Regions from separate parts of the Pseudomonas urmiensis genome, predicted to be linked through region 2. Evidence: riboswitches for the same ligand, from Rfam matches in the RefSeq annotation. Region 2 holds a riboswitch; each other region holds the start of a gene.
What was found. Region 2 has a riboswitch for cobalamin ahead of HU737_RS10410 (CbtB domain-containing protein). Riboswitches for the same ligand answer to the same signal wherever they lie in the genome.
Positions count from the first base shown of each region.

Region 1: it holds a riboswitch for cobalamin, as region 2 does, so the genes downstream of both, HU737_RS08175 (ABC transporter substrate-binding protein) here and HU737_RS10410 (CbtB domain-containing protein) in region 2, are expected to answer to the same signal.
Region 3: it holds a riboswitch for cobalamin, as region 2 does, so the genes downstream of both, cobO (cob(I)yrinic acid a,c-diamide adenosyltransferase) here and HU737_RS10410 (CbtB domain-containing protein) in region 2, are expected to answer to the same signal.

Region 1 is NZ_JABWRE020000001.1:1,846,862-1,850,807, forward strand. It holds gene HU737_RS08165 (ABC transporter ATP-binding protein) at 1-279, opposite strand, end outside; gene HU737_RS08170 (FecCD family ABC transporter permease) at 276-1,292, opposite strand; gene HU737_RS08175 (ABC transporter substrate-binding protein) at 1,289-2,302, opposite strand; cobalamin riboswitch at 2,430-2,630, opposite strand; gene HU737_RS08180 (acetyltransferase domain-containing protein) at 2,658-3,824, opposite strand.
Region 2 is NZ_JABWRE020000001.1:2,358,372-2,362,317, reverse strand. It holds gene HU737_RS10430 (DUF1272 domain-containing protein) at 1-8, opposite strand, end outside; gene cobM (precorrin-4 C(11)-methyltransferase) at 75-827, opposite strand; gene HU737_RS10420 (cobalamin biosynthesis protein) at 858-1,250, opposite strand; gene HU737_RS10415 (CbtA family protein) at 1,268-1,957, opposite strand; gene HU737_RS10410 (CbtB domain-containing protein) at 1,968-2,153, opposite strand; cobalamin riboswitch at 2,253-2,477, opposite strand; cobalamin riboswitch at 2,654-2,853, shown strand; gene cobW (cobalamin biosynthesis protein CobW) at 2,954-3,946, shown strand, end outside.
Region 3 is NZ_JABWRE020000001.1:3,546,867-3,550,812, reverse strand. It holds gene HU737_RS16015 (dicarboxylate/amino acid:cation symporter) at 1-976, shown strand, start outside; gene HU737_RS16010 (hypothetical protein) at 1,017-1,595, opposite strand; cobalamin riboswitch at 1,748-1,954, shown strand; gene cobO (cob(I)yrinic acid a,c-diamide adenosyltransferase) at 2,077-2,688, shown strand; gene HU737_RS16000 (cobyrinic acid a,c-diamide synthase CobB) at 2,685-3,946, shown strand, end outside.

The sequences.
Region 1 (3,946 bases), 510 kb from region 2:
TTGTTGCTCGACCAGGGCCAGGCCCTGTGCAACCCGGCGCCGGGGCATCTGCGCCAGGGGCTCGCCAAGCAATTGCACCGTGCCGCTACTGGGTTTGAGCAAGCCGGCCAGAAGTTTGAGCAGGGTCGACTTGCCCGAACCGTTGGGGCCGACCACGCCCAGGGTTTCGCCAGGGATCACTGCCAGGTCGATGTCTTGCAGCACCGTGCGCCCGCCCAGGCGCAAACTGAGGCCCAGGCAGGACAACGGCGCCACCTGCAAGGCTGTCATTATCGTCATGGGCGCCCCCTGCGGCTGACCAGAATCAACGCGAACACCGGCGCGCCAATCAGCGCCGTGACCACGCCCACCGGGATCACCTGGCCGCTGATCAGCGTGCGCGAAAGGATATCGGCGCTGATCAGAAACAGCGCCCCGCCCAGGGCACTGGCTGGCAGCAGGCGGCTATGCCCGGGGCCAAGCAGCAGGCGCAGGGCATGCGGGATGACCAGCCCGACAAAGCCGATGGCGCCGACGATCGACACCATCACTGCGGTCACCAGTGCTGCGCAGCTGATCAGCAGCAATTGCGTGCGCCGGACCGGGACGCCCAGCGAGGCAGCCGAGTCGGCGCCGAAGGTGAACGCGTCCAAGGCGCGCCGATGCCACAAGCACACCGCCAGCCCCAGCAGGGCGACTGGCAACGCCAGCCACACCGAAGGCCAGCGCACACCGCTTAAGTTGCCCAGCAGCCAGAACAGAATGCCCCGCGCCTGTTCAGCGGTTGCCGACTTGGTAATGAGAAATGCCGTCAGCGCGCTGAACAGCTGCGAGCCTGCGATACCGGCAAGAATCACCTGGGCGTTGCTGCTAGTGGGGCCACTGGCACGCGACAGCAGCAAGACCAGGCCAAAGGCGGCGAGGGCGCCGATAAAGGCGCCACCGGACATCGTCAGCGCCGCACCGCCCAGACCGAGCAGGCCGACTGCCACCGCGCCGGTCGAGGCCCCGGCCGACAGACCCAGCAAATAGGGTTCGGCCAGCGGGTTGCGCAGCAATGCCTGGAGGATCACCCCGCAGGTTGCCAGCCCGGCGCCGCACGCCGCGGCGACCAGGGTGCGGGTGAGGCGATAGTTCCAGATGATGCCGGCATCGATCGGGTCGACCGGGTAGCCGGCGCTCCACAACTGGTTGGCCAGCACCTGATAGACCACGCTTGGCGACAATGGCGTCTCACCGATGGCGATGCCCGCCAACAGGGCCGCGACCAGCGCGGCCAGGGCCAGGGCGGTGTAGGGCAGCAGGCGGATCATGGTTGCGCGGCTTTACCGGAGGCGAAGGCGCTAGACAGGGTTTCCAGGCCACGGAACAGGCGAATACCGGCCTGCATGGCGTCGGCGTCGAGAACGACGATCCGCCCTTGCTTGACCGCATCCATGTTCTGCGTGACCGGGTCGTTGCGCAAGAACTCCAGTTTTTTCTGGTAGTCATCGGCTGGGAAGCGGCGACGGTCCATGCGCGCGATGATCAGCCAGGTCGGGTTGGCCTTGGCCAGGGTTTCCCAGCCGACCGTGGGCCACTCTTCGGTGGACTCGACCACATTGCGCACACCCAGGGTTTGCAGCATGAAGTCGGCCACGCCTTGGCGACCGGCGACGTACGGGTCGATATCCAGGTCGGCACTGGAGAACCAGAACAGCGCCGAGGTGTGCGACAGGTCCTTGCCGGCCAACTGCTGCTTGGCGTTGTCCAGGCGCGCCTTGAGTTCGGCATTCAGTGCGCTGCCGCGCGCTTGCACGTCGAAGATCTCGGCCAGCTGGCTGACGCTCTTGTAGATGCTGTCGATCTGGAACGGTTGCAGGCGGGTGCCGTCGGCGCCGACCAGGTTGTCCTTGCCTTCGCAATCGGAGGGCAACAGGTAGGTGGGAATGTTCAGCTCGGCAAATTGCTCACGGGTGCCGACCACGCCCTGGGCGCCGACCATCCACTCGAATTGTACCGCCACCAGTTGCGGGCGCTTGCCGACCACGGCCTCGAAGCTTGGGTCGTTGTCAGCCAGGCGCTCGACCTTGTCGTTCTGCGCTTTGTACTCAGGCAGGACATTGTTGAACCACAGCGAAGTGCCGGCCAATTTTTCGCCCAAGCCCAATGCGTAGAGCATCTCGGTGCCCGCCTGGCCGATGGTCACGGCACGCTCGGGGGCCTGGGCAAAGGTCTGCGGTGCGCCACAGTTGTCGACCGTCAACGGGTAGTGGGTGGCGGCGGCTTGGGCCAGGCCGGTCAGACTCAGGCCGGCGAGCAGGGCGGCGAAACGAGGCAGCATGATGGGGCGATCTCCTATCGAACAGTTCACGGAATGAACGCACGGACAGGCATCGCCGAGCCCGTTGCGCAAGGCAACAGGCCACACCCTGGCAAGGGTGGAGATGACCATCCCGGACACCCCGCCGGTTGGAATATGTAGGCCGGCAGGTCTCCTGACTGGTGCGTCTGCGCCCGGCTCCAGCCTTCCCGGATCAGCGGATCCAGTGGCATCGATGGAGCGGGCTCGGCACCTACAGTTGCGGGGGCAGTTCCAGTTGGCCTGCATGAGGGCAGGCCGGGGATTCCCTATTATTTCCGTGGTGGAAACCGGCGGGCGGCATGGTAGACCATCAGGCCGCCGGGTGAAACGCTTTTCACAGGTACTTGAGCCAGGCGATGTCGCGCCGGCGCGCCTTGAGCCGGGCGAACCAGCGCACTGGCAAGTACAGCGAGACCGCCAGCAGCAGCGCTGCCAGCCACACCGCGCCGATGCTGTCGAAGCCGAAGTAATCGCCGTGGTTCAGGCCAAACAGGGCCACGCTGGCCAGGTACAGCAGCTTGAGCACGTACAGGTGCAGCAGGTAGAAGAACATCGGTGCGGCGCCGAACACCGCCAGGACACTGATCCAGCGTGCCTGCCCGGCGCGCTCGAAACCACGCAACAGCAGCAGGCCGGCGCCCAGGGTCAGGGTCAGGAACAACAGCGACGGTGGGTACTTGGTGATGTTGAAGAAGCTCATCAGCGTTTGCGTCAGCGTCGGGTAGCTGCTCCACGGCGCTTCGCCATAGCCGTTGAGCATGCGCAGCACGAGAAAGCCCAGCAGGGCCAACGCACCGACCAGCAACAACCGGTGCTGACGCTCGCCAGCATCGCTGGCGCGGGTGAACCATGGGCCCAGGCCATAGCCGAGGGCGATTACCCCGATCCACGGCAGAACCGGGTACGAGGTGCGCAGGCGCAGGCTGTCAGAGAACTCCAGCCAGCCGCGGTCATGCAGGATCGCCCACGGCACATGCATCCACGACCCTGGCGCGAAGTGCAGGCCGTCGAGCAGGTTGTGCCCGGCGACGATCGCCGCGCCCAGGGCGATCAGGGCAGGGCGTGGCAGCCAGACCAGCAGCGACAGGGCGATCATGCTCACGCCAATGGCCCAGATCACCTGCATGTAGATCACGCTGGGTGGCAGCTGGAAGGTCCAGGCGAAGTTGACCAGGGTGAACTCCAGCACCACCAGGAACAGCCCACGCTTGAACAGGAACGCCGAGACATCGCCCCGGCCCTGGTATTTTTCGCCATACAGCCAGGCGGAAAGACCGGTCAGCAGGACGAACACCGGCGCGCACAGGTGAGCCAAGGTCCGGCTGAAGAACAGCGACGGGTCGGTGGCGTCGATGGCCATGGGGTCGCTGACCTGGCGATGCAGGAAGAAGGTTTCACGCACGTGATCCAGGAGCATGAACACGATTACCAGGCCGCGCAGGGCATCGATGCTTTGCAGGCGCTGGGTGAGCAGGGTGGGGGTGGCGCTGGCGCTTGTCATGGGAGGGGTCGCAGGCAGGAATGGATATCAAATGAAACGTTATCTTATAACTATTTGGTTTGAGAGTGATAGGATTTTTGTGCGGGTCTGGTGTTGGTGAGATGCGACAGGCGCTATCGCGG
Region 2 (3,946 bases):
TCGAGCATGGGCATGACTCCGGTGGGCGAGAGGTAGACCGCAGTCTGCTACGCCAGCCGCGCGCCTGGCAACGCTCAGTTGCCAGGACGATACAGGTGGGCATGGCCGGCCCGGTACAGGGCCGAGTCGCTGAAGGGGGCATCGCCCAGCACATGGCCAACCAGGATCAGCGCGGTGCGCCGGAAGTCCTTGGCCGAGGCGCGTTCGACGATGTCCTGCAACGTGCCCTGGACCCAGTCCTGATCTGGCCAGGAGGCCCGATGAATCACGGCAATCGGGCAGTCGGGGCCATAGTGCGGCAGCAGCTCGGCGACGATCCGTGGCAAGTGCTTGACGCCCAGGTGAATGGCCAAGGTGCTGCCGTGCCGGGCCAGGTCCGCCAGTTGCTCGCCAGCGGGCATCGGTGAGCGGTCGCCGTAGCGGGTGAGGATCACGGTCTGGGCGACCCCGGGCAAGGTCAGTTCGCAGCCAAGCAGGGCGGCGCTGGCGGCGGTGGCGGTGACGCCCGGGATGATCTGGTAGTCGATGCCCAGCTCGCGCAGGCAGCGGATCTGCTCGCCAATGGCCCCATACAGACTTGGATCGCCGCTGTGCACGCGGGCCACATCCTGGCCTTTGGCATGGGCTGTACGGATGGCGCTGATGATCTGCTCCAAGTGCAGCTCGGCGCTGTTGATCAGTGTTGCGGCGCGGTGGCCTTCGAGCACGGCGGCCGGTACCAAGGAGCCGGCGTAGATGATCACCGGGCACTGGCGGATCAGGCGCTGGCCTTTGACCGTGATCAGTTCCGGGTCGCCGGGGCCGGCGCCGATGAAGTAGACCGTCATGGAAAATCCTTGCAGATGAAATAGGCGCGATTATCGGCCACTGGCGAAGGCGAGGGTAGCGCCGCCGAGAATCTGCCGGGCAAGTACCAGTCGCGCAGCGCCATGGGCCTGGGCAGCCAGGGCCAGGGCGCTACTTTCGGCAACGCCCCAGCAGCCGCTGTGGGTGAAGGCTGCAGCGGAACGATGGGACAGTTGCGCTTCGAAGCGTTGCAGCTGCACGGGGGTGAACACCCGCAAAGGCAGCGCGAGTTGCCTGGCCAAGTCAGCCAGGCCAGCCTCGTCGGCTTTCAGCTCGATGCTGGCGATGCCCTGCACTGCACTCAGCGGCAGTTGCAGCTGTGCCAGGCCTAGGCGCAGCAGGGTTTCAAGGTTCTGCCGCGAGCAGCCCTGGCGACAGCCAAAGCCGGCATACAGCACCGGCAGGGCAGTGGCGCTAGGCATCAGGCCTGGCGGGAGCGGCGGAACAACCAGGCGCTGAGCAGGCCCAGGGCCACCCAGAACGCTGCGTTGGTCAGCCAGGAGGCGATCTTGAACTGGGTTTCCAGCGCCTCAGGGGCGAGGCTTTGATGAACCTCTGGCTGCGGCGCGCCGATCACGTGTGGCACCACCAACAGCAGCACACCCACCAGTTTGAGCAGCCAGTGCTGGGCGAACACGATCAGCGCCAGGCCCGTGGCAGTGGCGGCGGCAGTGCCAATCCACCAGGCCTGGCGCTGGCCAAGATCGGCCGCAGCGGTGCCCGGCAACTCAGGTGGCAGGCCCAGGGTCGGCGCCAGGCAGAACACCGCGAAACCGGCCAGGCCCCACAATGCGCCGGTGCTCACCCGATTGGGTTCGCGCAGGCTATACAGCGCGGCCAGAATCAGCGCGAATCCGACCGCGACCACCAGGTTGCCGCCCGTGGTCGACAGCACGCGCTGCCAGCCATCCTCAGGCGCCCAGGCTTCGGCGCTATGTTCATGAGGTGCGTGCGCTTCGCCGGCATGCTCATGCTGCTCGGCAGGTGCTGCGGTTTCGAAGGTTTCCGCTTGAAGAATCAGCGGGCTGACCCACACGCTTTGCAGCAGGGTCAGCAACAGGGCTGCAAGCAGGCCGCTGAAGCCGGCGGTACGGGCAATGCGCTTGATCATGCGAGGCTACTCAGTGGCAAGGAAAGGCGGCGCTGTGGCGGGTGTCGTGGGCAGCGTTGTGCACCGCTTCGATGTGCGAGAAACCGGCAAAGTAGATCAGGCACAGGCCGAGCAGGCTGGCGCCGGCGGCGATGATCACGCGCTGGCTGAGGCTGATGGGGGTGGCGATACTGTGCTTGGCGCTGGTGATGGGCATGACGCTTTCCTCTGCTTGTTATAGGCAACGGGCAAGCGCGGCAGCCCCGGACGTGATTCGTCCAGGGACATGCGACAGCGCCCGCCCACCGCGGGGTGTTCATTGCTACGTAGGCAGGCCGGTCTCCGGGCTTGCGAGGTGGAGCAGGGCTCCAGCAGAGGCGTCACCTTCCCATGCCAGACAACTCGGCACAGTGGTCAAGACGCTTCCTCGCTTACCGTTGCGGGGGCAGCACCGGCCTTGTCGTGGGCATGGATGAAGAGCCTACGACGCACCGGTTTCCCGTTTCACCCCCGTGGGGGCACCTGAACGCAAGGCGTTAGCAAACCACACCTGAGCTTCAGGCTACAAGCTGTAAGCGATGCGATGGCTGGCAAAGTCGGCTGTTTTTTGGTGTATTGAAGGACGACTGGATGTCGTTTGTTCTGGCCTCATCGCGGGGCAAGCCCGCTCCCACGGGATCTAGGTGCGTATCTACTTGCAGCTTATAGCCGTGATGCGTAGCCTTGCCGCTTCGAGGTTCTGCGCCTGTAGGCGCAGCTAAGACGGGAACGCGGTACAAGCCGCGGCTGCCCCCGCAACTGTAAGCACTGAACAGGATCGACACAGCCACTGCGCCCCGGCGCGGGAAGGCGTCATCCAACCGGCCTGGCGCCGGAGCGGTGCGAGCCAGGAGACCTGCCTCGTAGCGATTTCGACTTTTAATCCGGGCGGGGTGATCCGGTGGCGAACGAGCCTGGCCAATCGGCCTGAGGCTTTCGTCCTGCATGCCCGCGCCATCCTGCCAAGGGCATCGAGACATGAAAACACTGGCCAAGCTTCCCGTCACCATCGTCACCGGCTTCCTCGGCTCGGGCAAGACTACCTTGCTGCGGCACATGCTCGACAACGCCCAAGGCCGGCGCATTGCCGTTATCGTCAACGAATTCGGCGAGCTGGGCATCGACGGCGAGATTCTCAAGCAATGCAGCATTGGCTGCACCGAAGAAGAAGCCAGCGGCCGCGTCTACGAGCTGGCCAACGGCTGCCTGTGCTGCACTGTGCAGGAGGAGTTCTTCCCGGTGATGCGCGAGCTGGTGGCGCGCCGTGGCGACCTTGACCACATTCTCATCGAAACCAGCGGTCTGGCCCTGCCCAAGCCATTGGTGCAAGCCTTCCAGTGGCCAGAAATCCGCAACGCCTGCACGGTCGACGCGGTGATCACGGTGGTCGACAGCCCGGCCGTCGCGGCTGGCACCTTCGCCGCCTACCCAGACCAGGTGGATGCCCAGCGCAAGCTCGACCCCAACCTGGACCACGAATCACCACTGCATGAACTGTTCGCCGACCAGTTGGCCAGCGCCGACCTGGTAGTGCTGAACAAGGCCGACCTGATCGACGCCGAAGGCTTGGCCAAGGTTCGCGCCGAGGTCGCCGAGGAGTTGCCAGCGGCCGTCAAAGTGATCGAGGCGAGCAGTGGTCGTCTGCCACTTGAGGTGCTGTTGGGCGTGGGGGCAGAGTCTGAAGCGCACATCGATGGGCGTCGTACTCACCACGATTCGCACCACGACGACGGCGATCATGACGATCACGACCACGATGCCTTCGATTCCATCTCCATCGACTTGCCCGAGGCTGACGAAAGCCTGCTGCTCGACGCCCTGACCCAACTGGTGGTCGAGTTCGGCATCCTGCGCGCCAAGGGCTTCGCGGCGATCCCCGGCAAGCCGATGCGCCTGCTGATCCAAGGTGTCGGCACCCGTTTCGACAAACACTTCGACCGCGCCTGGCGTGCCGATGAACTGCGCATCACC
Region 3 (3,946 bases), 1.2 Mb from region 2:
TAGCGGTAGCATCGCCAGCTACACCGCCGCTGCCAAGCACAGCTCGTTCCTCGACTTTGTTCTGGGGATCATCCCCGACACCGTGGTCGATGCCTTTGCCAAGGGCAATATCCTGCAGATCCTGTTGTTCTCCATTCTGCTTGGGGTGGCCCTGGCCAAGGCCGGTCCGAAGGCGCAGCTGTTCGTCGACAACCTCGACAGCTTGATGCGCGGCATGTTCGTGGTGGTCAACATGGTCATGCGCCTGGCCCCGATCGGGGCATTCGGCGCGATTGCCTTCACCATCGGCAAGTACGGTTTCGAGTCGCTGTTCTCGCTGGGCAAGCTGATGGCCTGCGTGTACCTGACCTGCTTTGCCTTCGTGGTGGTGATCCTCGGGCCGATCTGCCGCTGGGCTGGCTTCAGCTTGTGGAAGTTCCTGCGCTTCATCAAAGAGGAGCTGTTCACCGTGCTCGGCACCAGCTCGTCTGAATCGGTACTGCCGCAGATGATCGCCAAGATGGAAAAGGCCGGAGTGTCCAAGCCGGTGGCAGGGATGATCATTCCCTCGGGGCTGACCTTCAACCCCGACGGCCAGGCGATCTACTACACCATCGCGGCGATTTTCATTGCCCAGGCGACCAACACGCCGCTGAGCTTCAGCGATCAGCTGATCGTGCTGGCGGTGTTGATGTTTACCTCCAAGGGCTCGGCTGGGGTGACGGGGTCGGGGTTCATTATCCTCGCAGCGACCCTGGCTTCGCTGGGCACGATCCCGGTGGCTGGGATGGTCTTGCTGTTGGGCGTGGACCGGTTCATGTCCGAGGCGCGGGCGATTACCAATACCATTGGCAACGGGGTCGGGACGCTGGCGATTGCCAAGTGGGTAGGTGCGCTGGATAAGGACAAGTTGCGCGAGGCGATGGAGGGGGAGGTGTCGGTGAAGCAGCAGGAGTCTGCTGCTGGCACCGTTCTTTTGCCTGAGCGATCGGTGTAAGGGGGGCCGCTGCCAGGGGCTGCAATGCAGCCCCGATTCTTCAACCCTGCTTCACAATCAACGCCACCCCCGGAAAATACTGCCCCAGCTCGTTATGCAACTTGCGATAGGCATACGGGAAATACCACGCCAGCACACACGCCGTGTGCTTTTGCAGATCATCCACCAGGTCCTGCAGCTCCTCGGGGCTGGCATGCTGTCCTGCCTTCCACGGGCTGATGAACAGCGCGCCGGCCTTGAGCTGACTGGGGTAGGCAATGGGCTTGGCCAGCGCCGTCGCCTCCTGCAGCGCCGCGTTCAAATCCAGCCGGGCAATCCGCGGCCAACGCTGGCTGGCACGCAAATGAATCGACTCCTCAGCATTGCTGATGGACAGATCACAGCGCCCCTCACGCTCGCCCTCATCACGCTGCTTCTTGCTCTGGTACTGCTCCAGCGCCACCAGTTCAGCCTGCCAGGCCGCCGCAGCCAGCATGCCGACGTTGGCCGCCGCGCCATGCCAGTAAGGCGCCTCATTGTCGCCCTGGACCTGATTGAAGCGGTCGATGCAGTCGACCCAGCGCTCCAGTGCCGGGCGCAGGAACTCCAGGCGCGGGTTGTTGATGATCAGACCTTGCATGCTGCGCTCTCCTTATCGTTATTGGTCGCGTTCAGCTGAGGTTAATGGCTATGTGATATCACTGCTGGCAGTCTGGCACAAGCTGCCGGATCGGCCATTGATCCAGGCCAAATCGGCCTTGTTTCATTGACGCTCCCGGTGCAACCCTCTAACCTTCGCGGCGTGTTTCAGGTGCCCTGCAGGCTGCGGTCTGGCGGGGTGAAACTGGGAAGCCGGTGGTATTCCGGCGCTGCCCCCGCAACGGTAGGTGAGTCAAGGTCGCGCATGGCCACTGGGTTGAATGACCCGGGAAGGCGCGCGGCGCAGAAGCCCGCGCTTCGCTCACGAGCCCGGAGACCGGCCTGTTACTGCCAATGGCATCACGGAGGGTGATGCGCGGTTGCCTGTGGCGTGGGTCACGGCGCCTGCGTGTTCTCCGTTTGCCTGCCTATCGATCTGTCGCCGCGCCCTTGCGTGCGTCGCCAGCCAGCGGAGAACCCTGATGAGCGAAACCCCCGAACGTGACGAACGCCACCTGGCGCGCATGCAGCGCAAGAAGGCGATCATCGACGAGCGTATCGCCAATTCCCCCAACGAATGTGGCCTGTTGCTGGTGCTGACCGGCAATGGCAAGGGCAAGAGCAGCTCGGCCTTCGGCATGCTGGCCCGGGCCTTGGGCCATGGCATGCAATGCGGCGTGGTGCAGTTCATCAAGGGCCGTAACAGCACCGGCGAGGAGCTGTTCTTCCGCCGCTTCCCCGAGCACGTGCGCTACCACGTGATGGGCGAGGGCTTTACCTGGGAAACCCAGGACCGCCAGCGCGATATCGCCGCCGCCGAAGCCGCCTGGGCGGTCTCGCGCCAATTGCTGCAAGACCCATCGATTCAATTCGTCGTGCTCGACGAGCTGAATATCGCCCTCAAGCACGGCTACCTCGACCTCGATCAGGTACTGACCGACATCCAGGCCCGTCCGCCCATGCAGCACGTCATCGTCACCGGGCGTGCGGCCAAGCCGGAGATGATCGAGCTGGCTGACACCGTCACTGAGATGAGCATGCTCAAGCACGCCTTCCAGGCCGGCATCCGGGCGCAGAAGGGCGTGGAACTATGAGCCAAACCCGGCATTGTCCGGCGGTGCTGATCGCGGCACCGGCTTCCGGCCAGGGCAAGACCACGGTCACCGCTGCCCTGGCACGCCTGCACCGTAACCTTGGGCGTAAGGTCCGGGTGTTCAAGTGCGGGCCTGACTTTCTCGACCCGATGATTCTCGAACGCGCCAGTGGTGCCCCGGTGTACCAGCTGGACCTGTGGATGATCGGCGCCGAGGAAAGTCGCCGCCTGCTCTGGGAAGCTGCGGCCGATGCTGATCTGATCCTGATCGAAGGCGTCATGGGGCTGTTCGACGGTACCCCATCGAGCGCCGACCTGGCGCGCCATTTCGGTGTGCCGGTGCTGGCCGTGATCGACGGCACGGCCATGGCCCAGACCTTTGGTGCGCTGGCGCTGGGGCTGGCGCGTTACCAGGCGGACTTGCCGTTTGCCGGGGTGCTGGCCAACCGAGTCGGCAGCCTGCGGCACGCCCAGTTGCTCGAAGGCAGCCTTACTGAAGGCCTGCGCTGGTATGGCGGGCTGTCTCGTGAGCGCGGCATCGAGCTACCCAGCCGTCACTTGGGGCTGGTGCAAGCGAGCGAATTGAACGATCTGGACCTGCGTCTGGACGCCGCCGCCCAAGCGCTGGGCTCCAGTTGCGATGCAGCGTTACCGCCGCCTGTAGCGTTCGACGCCCCTCAACGCGCCGCAGCAGTGCCTTCGCTGGCCGGCCTGCGCATTGGCGTGGCCCAGGACGAGGCGTTCGCCTTCACCTATGGCGCCAACCTCGACCTGTTGCGCGAGATGGGCGCCCAGCTTGAATTGTTCTCACCACTGCACGACCGCCAGTTGCCAGCGATAGACAGCCTGTACCTGCCAGGTGGCTATCCAGAGCTGCACCATCAGGCACTGGCGGCCAATGCGCCGATGCTGGAAGCGATCCGCGCCCACCATGCCCAGGGCAAGCCGCTGCTGGCCGAATGTGGCGGCATGCTGTACTTGCTCGATGCACTGACCGATGTCGCTGGTGAGCGTGCGCCACTGCTTGGCCTGCTGCCCGGCGAAGCGGTGATGCAAAAGCGCCTCGCCGCCCTGGCCTTGCAGGCGGTCGAGTTGCCGGAAGGCACCTTGCGCGGGCATACCTATCACCATTCCCTGACCACCACTGCGCTCGAACCCATCGCTCGTGGCTTGAGCCCCAACGGCGGGCGTGGCAACGAGGCGGTCTATCGCCTGGGGCGCCTGACGGCGTCGTACGTGCACTTCTACTTCCCCTCCAA